DNA from 2 places in the Psychrobacillus sp. FSL K6-1267 genome. Region 2 is predicted to be linked to the other one. Evidence: a T-box and tRNA genes for the amino acid it is inferred to sense, from the RefSeq annotation. Region 2 holds a T-box; the other holds one or more tRNA genes.

Region 1 (7,653 bases), 2.2 Mb from region 2:
TTGCCTTACTCTTACCGAAGTTCATCACACGGTTACCACCGCCCTGAGATTGGCTCAATAAGAAGAAGAATAAAATGATGATAATCAAGAAAGGTAGTAAGCCAGTGAAGAATTGTACCCAGCCACTTGTTTTAGAAGTTTCAATTACATCAATTTTCACTGAATTTGCTGTTGCTAGTGAATCTATTCTATCTAGCAATTTTTCACTATTATAAGGAAGTTTAGTTAAAAACTTTTCTCCTTCCTCATATCCTTTCATGGAACCTTCTACAAAGTAAACACCTTGTTCTGGTTGCATTGAAAAGTTGGTAACATCACCTTTTGAAAGTGAAGTCATAAATTCATCATAGCGAATATTTTTAGTAGGGGTATTATTTGTGTTAAACGTAGCAAAAATACCTACAATCACAAAAAATATCAATAAATACAATATGGCGTAGCGCAATGCTCGATTCATTCCTAGCCTCCTCACAAGGTAAACAGAAAAACTAATGATTATCTTAACATACGTTTTTTTTGGCGTACAATGAAAAGCCTTCTTAAAAAGGAACTTAAATTTAAGGCTATGTCCTCTATTGCTGTTTTTCTTTCAAAATTCTAATTTTGCTAGAAATGAGCAATTAGACGTTTACAAAACCTAGCTTAAAAAGAATAAACTTCTTTTTTTAGCACACCAACATATGGTAAGTTTCGGTATTTTTCTGCATAATCTAATCCGTAACCAACAACAAATGCATCTGGGACATTAAAACCAACATAATCTGCTTCTAAATCTACTTTTCTACCCGTAGGCTTATCCAACAGTGTGACAATTTTAATTGATTTTGCTTTGCGGTACTTAAATAGGTCCACTAAATAGCTTAACGTCATACCGCTATCAATGATATCCTCAATAATTAGAATATCGCGCCCTTCCACACTTGTATTCAAGTCTTTTACAATTTTTACTTCTCCGGAAGAAACAGTAGCATTTCCATAACTAGAAACATCCATATAGTCCATTTCAATATATGTATCTACACGTTTCATCAAATCAGACATAAATGGCATTGCACCTTTCAAGATTCCTATTGCAAGTGGAAACTTGTCCGCATAGTCAGCAGTCAGTTGTGCCCCAAGCTCAATTGTTTTCTCTTGAATCTGTTCTTCTGTCAATAAAATCTCTAGTATGTCTTTCTCTAGCATTTTTTAGTCCCCCTAATGATTAATACGCTTTAAATACATTACATAATTTTGCGAGTTGTATTGCTTCGAAAATTGTTCTCCATAGCGTAAGCCAATTACTGCAATTATATCATTTTTAGCTGTTACTAGTAATGGCCAAGATAAACGGGCCTCAGGAGAGATTTTCTCATCGATAAATAAACGGGAAACTTTTTTAGAGGAGGACATTCCTTTGATATGGATCCGGTCGCCCTGAGTCTTTTGTCTAATAGTAAGCGGCAAAGATTCACCCTCTAATTGTACAAAATACTTTTCACCGGTAATTTGGTCTGTTAAATTTCTCGTCAAGTAGATGAAAAAACCTGCACCACAATCAATCCAACAATCTTCCTTCATTACAATTTCCTGACTAACTACAGGTTCCTTATGATACGGAGTAAATTGTATGTGATTGTAATGGCGTGTGAGAGTAACAGCATTTGGCAAGTTTAATACTGTGTTGCCATCATGATTATTGCAAGCTGTAAGAATGGATTCAATCATTCGATCGTTAAGTAGTATATCGGAGTTTTTGTATAGATACTCTAATAGTAGTAGAATCACTCTTCTTTGTAAAGCAATGGGAACTGTAGAAAAGCTTACAGAATCTATAACAAATCCCCCTTCCTCATTAACTGTCACAAGCTGTTCATACTTTTCATTAGCCACCTCTTGAAGATACTCTTCATCCTGAAGCTGTTTTTCTACGAAATTCATTATTCGATCGCTTACATTTGGATTTTCTTCCTTCAAGAGAGGCACTAATCGATGACGGATTCGATTTCTTGTATATGTATGTTTGTCATTGCTTGGGTCATGTCTATGAAGTTGATTTTTGTCTAAAAGATATTCTTCAATTTCTTGCTTTGTAACTCCTAAAAAAGGACGGATAATTTGTCCCCTAGAAAAAGGCCTTTTTTTAGGTATCCCGGTAATAGTGGAACTATTAGTACCTCGGATTAGAGACATTAAGACAGTTTCAATTTGATCGTCAGCATGATGCCCTAGTAAAAGCTTATCGTAACTATTGGTATTCATAACGTGATTAAAGAAGGCATACCGTTCTTCTCTACAAATTACTTGGACATTGCCCCCCTCTTCCTCCACTCTTCGCATAACCTCTAATGCTGCAGAATAGAAAGGAAGGTTTAACTGATTCGCCAACTCTTTAACGAATTCCATATCTTCTGCAGATTCCTTACCTCTTAACTGATGGTCAGTATGAACAATGCCTAACTCACAATGATAAAAGCTTTCCAATTCCTTCATCGCAAGTACAATAGCAACAGAGTCTGTTCCACCAGAACAAGCGATAAGAAGACGCTCTTCTTTCTCAATCAATCGGTATCGGTCTATATATTGCTTCACCTTCCGAACGAATGAATGCATCTTCTCATCTCTCCCTTCAATCTATCTACATAATTCTCTTCTATATAAGCATTTATACTAGTCTAGTGTACCATTTTTTCATGGAACTTAGATGCTTGTCTAGGTGAAAATATTGACCATTCCGGAACAGTATGCTTTACGTGCATAAAAATAACCGTGCGATCATCTCCTGGTAATGAGTAAGTTTCTTCTAATATTTTTACGAATTTCTCTGCGTTCATAGAAGGATCCTGTAATACTTTTTTATAATATGCCTCCTGCTTCTCTATAGTTGTATTTGCTGAAAACACCCCATCCGATAACATTAATAATATATCGCCGTCCTTAATATCGACCTTTCTCGCCTCTATCGAGAACGTAGGTAAGAAGCCGAATGGAACGTGTTTACTTTCTATTTTCCTCATCTCATTTCCTCGAATTAGATAAGTAGACATACTGCCTGCTTTCCAAGACCATAGTTCCCCCTTCTGAAGATCAATTAGTGCCAGATCAACGGTTGCGTAGCTATCAGAGTCATCCTGTAGGCTCATCATATAATGCAACGTATGCATGGTCGTTTCAGGATCCATTTTTTTGTTAAGGCATTCTCTCATAAATTGCATAACCCTTCTGCTTTCACGGTGTGCTTCTACATTGTTGCCCATTCCATCCGATAAAATAACTGCAAGTAATCCGGGATGTAAAGGAAATACAGCATGAGCATCCCCAGAATAGATTGTATTTCTACTTGAGGAAGTAAATATATCGTGGGAAATATTAAATCTAACGGATGATTTAAATGTCATTTGAATATGCTCATACGGCTGATGCACTTCTTTCATGGAGGTTATCTCAAAAGGCTCCTTCCATAGTTCATAGAGGATTGGTATGATCAATCGTTCGCCTATCATTTTGCCTCTCGACTCTACTGGCAAACAGCAGACTACCTCCATCTGTCCTACATCAATATTTAAAATGTCTATTTGATAAAACGGAATATTACATTGTTGAAATTTTTGCTTCACTTCCTCTTCATGTGATGTATATAACGATACATTATTTTCTAAGTTGTTCATAAGCTCACTCATATGATTTCCCATATCTCTCAGCTTTAGTGCGAACATTTTCTTACCGTGCTGCATTTCATATGCTAGCTGTCTTTTCGCCTCTCTTTCCTTTAACTCTTGCAATATTTGAAGTGGTTTAACGCATTTATATTGCATCTTCTTCTCCAGCTGAATTCTCGCTTTTCTTGGTTGGTCCTCCCATTGTTGTATAAGACTCGGTATTCCGTTAGATTTCTCCCCCCAACATTTTTCATAATGAAAGCAAGACTGACAAGCTGCTAATGGCTCCACTACTTCCTCGGTTGCCGATTTAGGTTCAAAACGATCCGATATAAAACGTGTGATAAAATCTACAAAATGCTGAAATTCCTGTAGCTGATGATTCACCTTCTCTGTCATCCACTTTTGCCTTCTCAAAAGGACATGAGTCGTATCTGGGTATAGCTGCTCCTTCACATCTTTAATCCACTTCGAGGGAATCATAAAAAAGATTAGTGAGGCCGCTACTAGAGAACCGATATAAACGGAATCTAATGGTAGTGTATGATCATATAAGATAAAGAAAAAAGTTGCACCTAGCATACTAAATGCTTGCCAAAGCCGGCCAAATCTTTTGTGCAAGCCTGCTAAAAAACCAGTCAAGGCATAAACGGCAATCATTCCACTGAAGCTTAAGGTGGAGATACTTAATATCGTACCTGCCAGGACTGCTACAACAGTAGAAAGCTGAACACCCCCTACCGCGGCAGCTACAGCAATTACTAAATGCGCAATAATTAACGGAACAGAGACGTAACCAACTATAAAAGAAGACATGCCAGTCAAAACTAATGCCCCTATCAATAAAGCTGATCCCATCCTTTCCATAGTCCATCTCTTATGAAGGAACTCAGGTAAAGGAAGAAATAACTGAAATAAAAAGATAGTCATGAACAAACTTAAGATTCCCTCATAGCCTATAGCTAACAAAATAGACATTGGAACGGCGCCGCCATACGATACAAATTGCCAAATCAATTGAATAAGGACAACATCTATCAGGACAAATAAAGGTATTGGGATTTTCTCTATAAACCTTTTTCCTTGAAGTGTAAAAAATACCGCTTGAAATACATGGATTAGTAATTGTCCTAGCCCAAGCGTCATACTACCCAAAAGTGCTCCTGCAAACGTCCAAGGTATAAAACGTTGAAACCTTAAATTAACCAACGCCCATATAGGTAAGAAAAATGGGACCGATGCCTCGAATAGAACAACCTGGGCTAAGAAAAAAGAAAGAACAAAGAATGTGACCATTAAAGAGATGGTGACCTTTCTTGCCTGAATATTTTCTACTACCCTTCTCCACGCAAAGCTTCTTTTTTGTTCTTGTTCGTAAATCGTTTTCATATTTGTATACCTCCCTATTCAACTCATGTTCGAAGTATACCTACTGCATTTCAAAAAGTATGTCTCTTCCTGACACTCCTCTCAAAAACTTTTCGACCTGATATACCATGATTTGAATATTAAAATATGAGGCCTACACTTAAGGTCCATACTTCTTTAAAAACCTAGTAATTTAGGTGCTTTTGCAGCCACGTAAATTGTCAGTTTTTTTTGTAGATATATTTTTTAAAATATCTTTTCAAAAAAGTATTGACACTTTGTCCAAACGCTTGTAATATGATATTTGTTCGTTAAAACGGCGGCCTAGCTCAGCTGGCTAGAGCGTACGGTTCATACCCGTGAGGTCGGGGGTTCGATCCCCTCGGCCGCCATTATACGGCCCCTTGGTCAAGCGGTTAAGACACCGCCCTTTCACGGCGGTAACACGGGTTCGAATCCCGTAGGGGTCATCTTAAAAAGAGGTTGCACAAATGCAGCCTCTTTTTTGCTATCCTTTAATAAAAGGGGGCAAGAAAGTGTTTAAGGAAAAAAACGATCCAATTGCAGTGGCTAATCACTTTATTCAGCAATATTATCCTCACTGTCAGGGTGCCATTTTGGCTGGGAGTATTGTTCGTGGAGAAGGTACTTCCACATCTGACTTGGATATTGTAATTTTTGATAATAGTATTCTTTCAGCTTTTAGAGAGTCCTTTTATGTAGAAGGGTGGCCTGTAGAAGTATTTATCCATAATTTAAGTTCCTACAAACATTACTTTGAGTTGGATTGCGAGAGGGCTAAGCCATCGCTTCCGAAGATGATAGTCGAGGGAATGGTTTTAAAGGATGATGGGTTATTATCGTCTATTCAAGGAGAAGCCCGCTTGTTATTGTCGAATGGACCGAAGGAATGGTCAAAAGCTACCATTACATTGAAGCGCTATTTTCTTACAGATGTTTTAGACGATTTTATCGGAAGTACAACCCCCGAAGAGGATATCTTTATTGTCCATACCCTCCTAGAGCTAGCTAGCGAGTTTGTGTTAAGAGTGAATCGTCAGTGGGTTGGTACTTCTAAGTGGGGATATCGCGCATTGAAGCAATTTGACGAATCGTTTGCTCATAAATTTATTGAAGTCTTCGACGCCTATTACAAGCATCGGGATAAAGTAAAAATTATCGAGCTTGTCGACGAAATACTAGAACCATTTGGTGGTCGCTTGTTTGAAGGTTTTTCATTAGGTAAATCTACCAGTAACGATCACTAACCGTTTTCCGACATAGAAAAGTACTTATTTTGTTTTGAGCCAACCAAATATAGGCCCACTATAAAGTGGGCTCAAACTGTATACATTTTCAAAGAGGTCGGAGTTTCTCTATGAGAAATTTTCTTCACAATCTGTATTCTGCACTTCTTAAAGCCCTAAAGCTCTATCTATTAATTAATGTCTCCGACATAGACCTGTGCTTTTCCTTCCTTAAAATAAGTAACTATATGTTGTCTCAAGCCTTTAGGAGAAAAATTATATTCCATTAGCTGGAAATAGGTATCCACTCTAAACCGATTTGTCCTCTATCAGGTAAAGTACTTTTTACGAAGTTTAACGGCTCGACTTTACATAAAAACATAAACTCCGTCTGATGATAATCTCCGTGTCTCCCTGCTAATTCATGGTTCTTCCCAATATATTCTCGCACAAATATTATATCTCCAATGATAATCTCTGCTCCTGCCTCTTCCCTACACTCTCTTTTGAGGGCTTCATGTAAAATTTCCCCCGGCTCTTGCCCTCCGCCCGGCAAAATATAGTAGATTTCATTATTTTCATGGAGCTTGATAACTAATATTCTCTTATCATCAATTATAATAGCCTTCGCTGAGTTTCTCTTTATCATTCATTAATCCCCCTAGCATACTTCTTTCCCAAAATTTTATTAATCTCCTAAACATTAAAAACCCGCAGACCATATATTGCTTTCAAATTGGTCTACGGGTTGCAATTTTAACTATGAATTTAACTACTATAGCCTGGTGAAATCTGTTTTTGATGATGTAGGTCGTGCTCCAGGAAGTCAGTGAAATAGTTGCGTATAGTGCTGGAATGATCCCCAATATAAAAATATTTATCCCATTCTATTTCATCAATCTTCTTAAGCTCTCCCATGATGGCTTTGCGCTGTTCTTTTGCATGAGCAATGGTTTCTTTAAATGTTTGTTCATTAGCAAGGGCTGCAGCTTTTGCATTGAAGTCTTCGAAATTTGGATACGCTTGATGTTTTTCTCCTTCTTTCATTAAAGGTAGACGTTCCTGTAACGTAAACTTGTCCCATTCCGCCATATGCATAATAATTTCATTTGGCGTCCATTTTCCTTCACGGTAAGGAGTGTTCCCTTCTTCTTCACTTAAGCTCTCAAGAGAATCCAACCACTCTAAATATTGCTGATGCGCTTTTAGTATTTCATCTTTAGTCATGCTTTGCCTCCTAAACTGATAGTTCGTAATATTTAACTACCCAATCACTCTACAATTAATCATTTTTCATTTAAGTCAATTCACATTTCCCATGAGATAAACCTACTTTAAATTACATATATATTTTACCTCATTTGTTCCAATAGTGAAAATATTTACCATACAAAAAAGGC
Region 2 (7,653 bases):
GCTTTTACAAAATCATTATCTGCGGAAGTAGCACCCCTCGGAATTACAGTAAATGCAATAAACCCTGGCCCCACCGATTCAACTTGGATGACCGATGAAATAAGAGAACACCTTTTACCGAATTTTCCAATGGGCCGAATAGGTCAGCCTAGCGATGTGGCAGAGGTCGTATCCTTTATTGCTAGCGATGAGGCAGCTTGGATTACTGGTCAAGTTATTCATTCAGAGGGTGGTTTTAATCGTTGATGAGGATAGAAGAAAAATCAAAATACAATTCCAAGATTGACATACTTTGTATTTTAACCATTCTTTTAGTTTTTACAATGTTAACTAATTTCCATTGGAACGGTTATCAGTAAGTTACAATGAAGAAAATCCTACTCTGCTAATTGAAGAGAGATTAATAGGCAAGGAAACCTATAAAGTTGATTCTTCTACTAATTTAAAATAGATGATTTTAATCAACCAAGCAAATGGAAGTTAACTTGTATGTTTTACCCCTTTTACTGCCACGCCTATTTGGTTAAGGCGATATTCTACAAGAAACAATCCTAAATAAAATGGTTTGTAAGCTTTTTTGATAGTGGTAGAAGTATTTATTGCCGAGAATATATTAGTGCATAATAATCTACTACAAAATATTTCTGCCCATTAATAGTAGTAGCATAGTTACTAATGAATCTGAGGGAAAGCTATGAATAATTTGATGAAGCTTGTTATTTTAATATGTATGTTTGTAATATTTTCTGGATGCACAGAGGAAACAGTAAAACCAAATAATCCAACTCATGAGAACCCGATTTTAATGGAACATAATGGTCAGCAATTTGAAATATATACTTTCTTCGAGGAATATGAGAACTTTGTTGATAAGGCTGAAAAAGAGCCTAGTAATATAGAAGCGTTATTTAATCAAGAGGTTAAGAAGGCCTTTGCAATAAATTCTAATCACACTGTTTCTTTGTACGAAGAGATACCAGCTCCAAAGAAACTAGAACAAATAAGAGAATATCTAGAAAAATTAAAAAGTAATAAGCAGGAAATAAATAAATGGATCCAGGAAGCATTAGAGGAATCCTCAGGCAGGCTTTCTGGAGAAGATAAGACGATTTACGTATTTCCTTCCTTTGTAGAAGAGGAAGCATCCCTAAAAGACTTGGACTACGTGGCTGGTGGAACATTTGGTAAGGAACATTTTTATCTGAAGATTAACCCGTCATTCACAGAGCTGGCCTTAAAGTATACGGTTGCTCATGAATACCATCATACGGTTGCTATGGAGAGCGGAGACGCTCCCACATTACTGGAGCGATGTATATTGGAGGGGAAGGCAGATACCTTTGCCAAAATCATCTATCCACAAATGGAACCGGTTTGGCAACAGCCACTTTCTGGTTATTATGAGGAGCAGGGCTGGAAAGTTTTCAAAGAAAACTTAGAATCAGAGGAATCAGAAATTTGGGATTTCCTTTTCGTCGGTAATCATTTTAAAGGAATAGCCAAATGGACCAATTACAAAATTGGTTATGAGATCATGCGAAGTTTTTTGGAGAAAAATCATGACGTTTCTACAGAAGAATGGACCAAAATGTCTGCACAAGAAATACTAGCTAAAAGTAAGTATGTAGATTAGTTTATGAAATTCCTCTGTCTACAAACAAAAGAAAAATAAGGGTAATACTTTTTTCTAGACAATTGTTTCATAAGAGGATATTTTTTTGAGCTTTTAGAAAATCGGTATTCTTCTTGTTATGCACTCGACTTTTTATAAAGATTTGAGAGAGGAGTTACCAAATTTAATATGAGAAATGGGCAAACGGTAATATTAGACGGAGTATCTTTTCCATTAAAAGATATCCATGATTTTCGATGGATACATGATTATGGAGAGGTTTTTTGTGTGTTTGACCGACAGGATTCAGGAAATCTCTCTTTTGGGGTGATAAAAGATGGTTTAAAGAACTTCGTTAAATATGCTGGCGCCACTCCTGTAAATTACAAGGGAAAACCAGGGTAAGCAATTAATAAACTTAAAAATGCAAAAGTTGTGTACGAAGCATTAGATCATCCACATTTAGTTAAACTAGTAGAACACCGAGAGATGGAAGAAGGATATGCACTTGTGTATGAATGGTTTGATGGCCTAAATATACAAAAGAATATGGCTCATTGTCCAGCTTGTCAGAGGTTTAAGCTGCTGCCTTTAGAAGTACGAATAAAGTCTCTTTCTACTATTTTTGAGTTTCATGTACATGTAGAAAAAAGTAATTATGCAGCAATAGACTTTTATGATGGAAGTATTTTATACGATTTTCAACAGCATAAGACAAAAATATGTGATGTAGATTTGTACCATTCTAAACCATTCTATAATGAAAAAGGTAGGCTTTGGGGTTCGTCAAGGTTTATGTCACCAGAAGAGTTTAAGATGTGTGCAGAAATTGATGCACGTTCGAATGTTTTTAATATGGGTGCCATCGCTTTTTATATTTTAGGTGGTGCTCTTGACCGTTCATATAACCAGTGGGAAGCAGGAAAAGAATTATATAGTGTTGCTAGAAGGGCAGTAGAGATTGAAAAAGACAATCGTTATTCTTCAATTGTAGATTTCTTCACAGAATGGAAGTTAGTTGTAGATAAAGAGTTTTCTTTCAAGGATTAATTATATTTTATGTTTTTAATTTATTTAAAGGAAAATAAATATGTAAGCTAGAATAGTAATAAATAGTTAATTTCAAGCCCAAAATAATATTGTTCTACAAACAAAATATGCTAAGAATATTGCTGTTTTGTTATTAAATTTATTGAAAAAGAATTGATGAATGGCCTATGATAGCCAAATTATATAACAAGAAAAAATTCAGATATTGTTTATAAACACTCATACAAGGGGAAAAGAAAGAGAAGCTTCTTTTTAGGATGTACTATCTGAGATTTTAAGAAGAAGGCATTTTATTATATAGGAACAAATATTCAAATATAATGAAATGCCCATCAATCAGTTTGCCTTTGAAACCAAAGATATAAATCTTTTAATTAGATTAGAAGCTACACATATTCTGGGAGAAAAGGAAAGTGTGCCATGGAGAATTCTGTATTGTTATTAAAAAATGCAAATGTGATCGATGTTGTAACTGGTAAAACAATTTATTCTCATCTTCTTATTCAAAATGGTTTTATTACAAAGATTGTTTCTGCACATAAGCCTATTGGCTATATTCATAAAAAAGCAGTTATTTATGATTTGAAAAGAAGATTTGTTATTCCTGGTTTGATTGATATGCATGTACATATGAAAGGGGACTATGCCCCTATTTTCACTGCCTCTGGTGTTACAACAGTTAGAAACACAGGAGGTAACATCGGAGAGTTAAAAAAAATAATTAACGCATCCAGCGGGGCACCTACCCCAAGAATTATCTCAGCAGATAGAATTATTGATGGACCACCGGGGTTATGGGGAGAGAATAGTCCTTGGAACATAAATATTAATGATGCTTGTAGTGCAAGAGCTGAGGTTAAAAGACAGGTTGAAGCGGGAGCAGATTTTATCAAAGTGTATGGTTGGTTGAAAAAAGAAATGATGAAAATAGTCGTGGAGGAAGCAAAACTTCTTCATAAGGAAGTTAGCTGTGATTTAGTACATTCAATAGAGGTTACTGCCACAGAGGCAGCAAAAATGGGTATTAAATGGAACGAGCATGCTTCAGGTATTATAAAAAATATTTTTCCTAACTGGACTATGCAAGCAGACGAAAATATATGGGAGACAATTGATTGGAAAAATCCTGACATGCAAAAAATTATAGAGGTATGTAAAATACTTGTGGAAAATAAAGTAGTGCTTTGTCCGACAATGGTTTTGTATGATCAAGTAAATTTAATGAGGAATTACTGGTATCCAGAAGAAAAAATAATGAACAAACTAAAAGAGAATGCTGTGTTGATGCAACATTGGAGAAGATTTATAGAAAATACTAGCTCATTAAATTCGTTAGGCATACAACATACTTATAACAAGGCAATTACAAAGGCTTATTTCGAATTAGGTGGGACAGTGGTTGCTGGATCTGATACCCCTGCTGGTATATTTACATTTCCTGGTATGGCATTACACCGAGAGCTAGAATTATTTGTAGAAATTGGTTTATCTGAAATAGATGCATTACGAACTGCCACGATTAAAGCAGCTGAAGCACTAGATAGGCAAGATATAGGGGTTATTCAAGAAGGCACAATCGCGGATATGGTAGTACTTGAAAAAAATCCATTAAAAGACATACGTAATACGAAAGAAATTCATTTTATTATCAAAGGTGGTACCGTATATTCACAGGACGACTTGCTTGATAAGGTTCCAACAGAGGAAAACATAAAAAAATCCGTTGAGGAATTTATGAATAGTTTTCTAGATACAAATTATAAATCTAGCTAATATTAATTAAACTAAAAAGTTTTAGGAAATTGTAAATAAAATTAGTTAGACCTTTCTACGTTTCTACATACTTTAAACTTAAAACTAGAAAAATGGAAAGTAAGTGTTGATTTTTTCAAAGAAAGTCAATATAATTCTCTTAATATGAAAAGCGTTGAAGAGGAAAAGTAAAATAATGATGTTATAAAGAGAGCTTCTGACGGTGGAAATGAGGCAAACTAATTATTTGAACATGATCTCGGAGCTTCGTACTGAACGTTTTGCGACTAGTAGGATACGACAAGAGTTGACACTTGTTATCAATGTCAAAGTATAAAGGCATTCTTGCTATGTACTTATGGAGTCAAGTAGTGTGAGCTATTTGAGCATTAAGGTGGTACCACGGGATATTTAACCCTCGTCCTTATCGATTATTCGATAGGGGGGAGGTTTTTTTTATGGAATGATTTAAACGTTAGATTTTATAAAAGAGTATCTTAAATAAGGAGAGATAAAAATGAGTATTTTAATAGGGGGAGCGTGGCCGTATGCCAATGGTTCGTTACATTTGGGGCACATAGCTGCATTGTTACCAGGAGATATATTAGCTAGGTATTTTAGGTTAAAAGGAGAAGATGTATTATACGTTTCTGGGAGTGATTGTAATGGTACGCCAATTTCCATTCGCGCTAACTCTGAAGGTAGTACAACAAAAGTAATAGCAGATCGCTACCATAATGAGTTTGTTGATACCTTTAAACGTTTGGGCTTTACGTATGATATGTTTACCAGAACAGATAGCCCCAATCATCACGCTGTCGTACAAGATATTTTTTTAAAGCTATGGAAGAATGGTTATATTTACAAGAAAGAAATAGAACAAACGTATTGTGAAGTGGATAGGCAGTTTTTACCGGATCGATATGTAGAAGGAACTTGTCCGAACTGTGGAAGCAAGGCTAGAGGAGATCAATGTGACAGCTGTTCTTTAATTTTAGACCCTTTAGATTTAACAAACAGAAGCTGTAAACTCTGTGGTAATGAACCGAGTATACGAAAAACAGAACATTTTTATTTTGAACTAGGCAGCTTTCAGGAGGAACTGGAGAACTATGTGAAGGTTTCTAAGAAAAGCAATGCATGGCGAGACAATGCCGTTCAACTGACAGAGCGATATTTGAGTGAGGGCCTTAAAGATCGGGCGGCTTCAAGAGATCTTCCAAACGGAGTAAGTATTCCTATAAAAGGCTATGAGGAAAAGAAAATTTACGTGTGGATTGAAGCTGTTTCTGGATATTATTCAGCGAGTAAGGAGTGGGGATTACAAAATAATAAGGATGTACAAAGCTTTTGGGATGAAGCGACAATATCTTACTACGTTCATGGAAAGGATAACATACCTTTTCATACACTTATCTGGCCAGCAATACTAAAGGGAATCGGTCATAAAGCTCTTCCAACACATATCGTATCTAATGAATATCTAACATTGGAAAAGAAAAAAATATCTACTAGCCAAAACTGGGCAGTTTGGGCTCCTTATATTTTGGAAAAATATCATCCTGATTCTATAAGGTATTTCTTAACAATTAATGCTCCGGAAAATAGAGACACAGATTTTTCCTGGAGAGAATTTATTCATAGTCATAATGGGGAGCTATTAGGTGCATATGGCAACTTTATCAATCGTACATTAAAGTTTATAGAAAAATCATATGAAGGTCAGATACCCGAAGAAGAAATTAATGATTTAATCATAAAACAAACCGAAAGCTTGTATATTAGAATCGGCAAATTAATAGAAGAGGCTCATTTTAAAACAGCCTTAGAAACTATTTTTACCTATATTCGAGATGCTAACAAATACTTTGACGAGCAAAAACCTTGGTTACAAATTAAAGAAGAAAAGGATACAAGTAAAAATACTATAACAACTTGCGTTTATATAATTGGAAATGTCGCTCAATTGTTATTCCCGTTTTTGCCCTTTTCTAGTGAAGAAGTACGGAAGATATTGAGAATGGACAACTTCCAATGGGAGCCAGTTCATGTCAAAGGGAAAACGATAAAAAACATTACTCCTCTATTTGAAAGAATTGACACCGTGGTTATTCAAGATGAACTTGATCAATTGAATAAGAATGTCAACAATGCCTAACAAGCATATATGTTGATTCAAGTCCTTTTCCTTGAATAAGCAATTATTTTATTTAAAATTAAAAAGGAAACTATGAAGGAGGCGTATATTAATGTATCGTAAAGTAGAGGATTTTATACAGGAATGGACAATGTCGGCGGAAGGAACAGCAAATGTTTTTAAGGCTATGACAGACGATAAGCTAGATCAAGCAATAGTAAAAAATCATAACACACTTGGTTGGTTAGCTTGGCATTTAACAACAGCACCAATTTTCTTAGCAAAGTTTGCTAAGCTTGAATTACCTACAGTGGGTAATCCTAAAGAAATACCAGCATCAGCAAAAGCAATTGTGACAGCTTATGAAAATATGGCAAAATCACTTGAAAATGCAGCCTCTTCTTTAACAGACAAAGATTTAGTGGAGGGAGTTCCAGCTTTCGGTACAACGTTAGAGCGTGGGCAAATTTTACGTAAAATCGTTGACCACCAAACTCATCACCGTGGTCAAATGACCGTATTACTTCGTCAAGCTGGTTTAGAAGTTCCAGGAGTAATGGGACCAACAAAAGAACAACAAATGTAATGTAGAACCACCTTTATTAAAATAAAGGTGGTTTTTTTATGAGCATGGGGTCAATAAACCGATCTAGGTACAATTACAATAAAGAACTTCATTTTATCTTAACGGCCAGACTTTATTAGAGAAATCGACCTAACTTGTTTAAGCAGACGAAAAAGCTACTAAATTTCAAGAGTCTGAAAATTTATAATGGATAGAAAGATTATAATCTAGCTTATGCTATAATCGGAAAGTATAATCAATTTAATTTTTAACAGGGGGGCGTTCAATATGATAAATAAACTAATTAGTTTGGGATTACAAAACAAAAAAGGTGAACGTCCTATTTAAATTAGTTAAATTTAGCGTTCAACCATCAAAAAGGGGAAATTTTGTGGAAATAAGATTACAAGAACTAAGTTCAAAAAACTGGTATGAATGCTGCCAACTAGAAATTTCTGAGGAACAGAAAGAATATATAGATACAAATGCAATCTCAATCGCACAGTCCAAGTTTGAAGTTACCTTAAAGCCATATGC

What was found. A T-box is a leader RNA that pairs with one kind of tRNA and senses whether it is charged. The one in region 2 lies ahead of metG (methionine--tRNA ligase), so its partner is inferred to be a tRNA-Met.
Region 1: it encodes a tRNA-Met, which carries the amino acid that the T-box ahead of metG (methionine--tRNA ligase) is inferred to sense. The anticodon was not compared.

The regions. Positions count from the first base shown of each region.
Region 1 is NZ_JBBOOR010000001.1:71,103-78,755, reverse strand. It holds gene ftsH (ATP-dependent zinc metalloprotease FtsH) at 1-457, opposite strand, end outside; gene hpt (hypoxanthine phosphoribosyltransferase) at 643-1,185, opposite strand; gene tilS (tRNA lysidine(34) synthetase TilS) at 1,198-2,592, opposite strand; gene MHB55_RS00380 (SpoIIE family protein phosphatase) at 2,655-5,027, opposite strand; tRNA gene MHB55_RS00375 (tRNA-Met) at 5,325-5,398, shown strand; tRNA gene MHB55_RS00370 (tRNA-Glu) at 5,405-5,476, shown strand; gene MHB55_RS00365 (nucleotidyltransferase domain-containing protein) at 5,543-6,274, shown strand; gene MHB55_RS00360 (NUDIX domain-containing protein) at 6,540-6,902, opposite strand; gene MHB55_RS00355 (DinB family protein) at 7,022-7,480, opposite strand.
Region 2 is NZ_JBBOOR010000001.1:2,239,688-2,247,340, reverse strand. It holds gene MHB55_RS11335 (SDR family oxidoreductase) at 1-246, shown strand, start outside; gene MHB55_RS11330 (DUF2268 domain-containing protein) at 695-1,633, shown strand; partial or broken gene MHB55_RS11325 (serine/threonine protein kinase) at 1,802-2,662, shown strand; gene MHB55_RS11320 (amidohydrolase family protein) at 3,083-4,435, shown strand; T-box leader at 4,581-4,843, shown strand; gene metG (methionine--tRNA ligase) at 4,932-6,572, shown strand; gene MHB55_RS11310 (DinB family protein) at 6,664-7,137, shown strand; gene MHB55_RS11305 (GNAT family N-acetyltransferase) at 7,508-7,653, shown strand, end outside.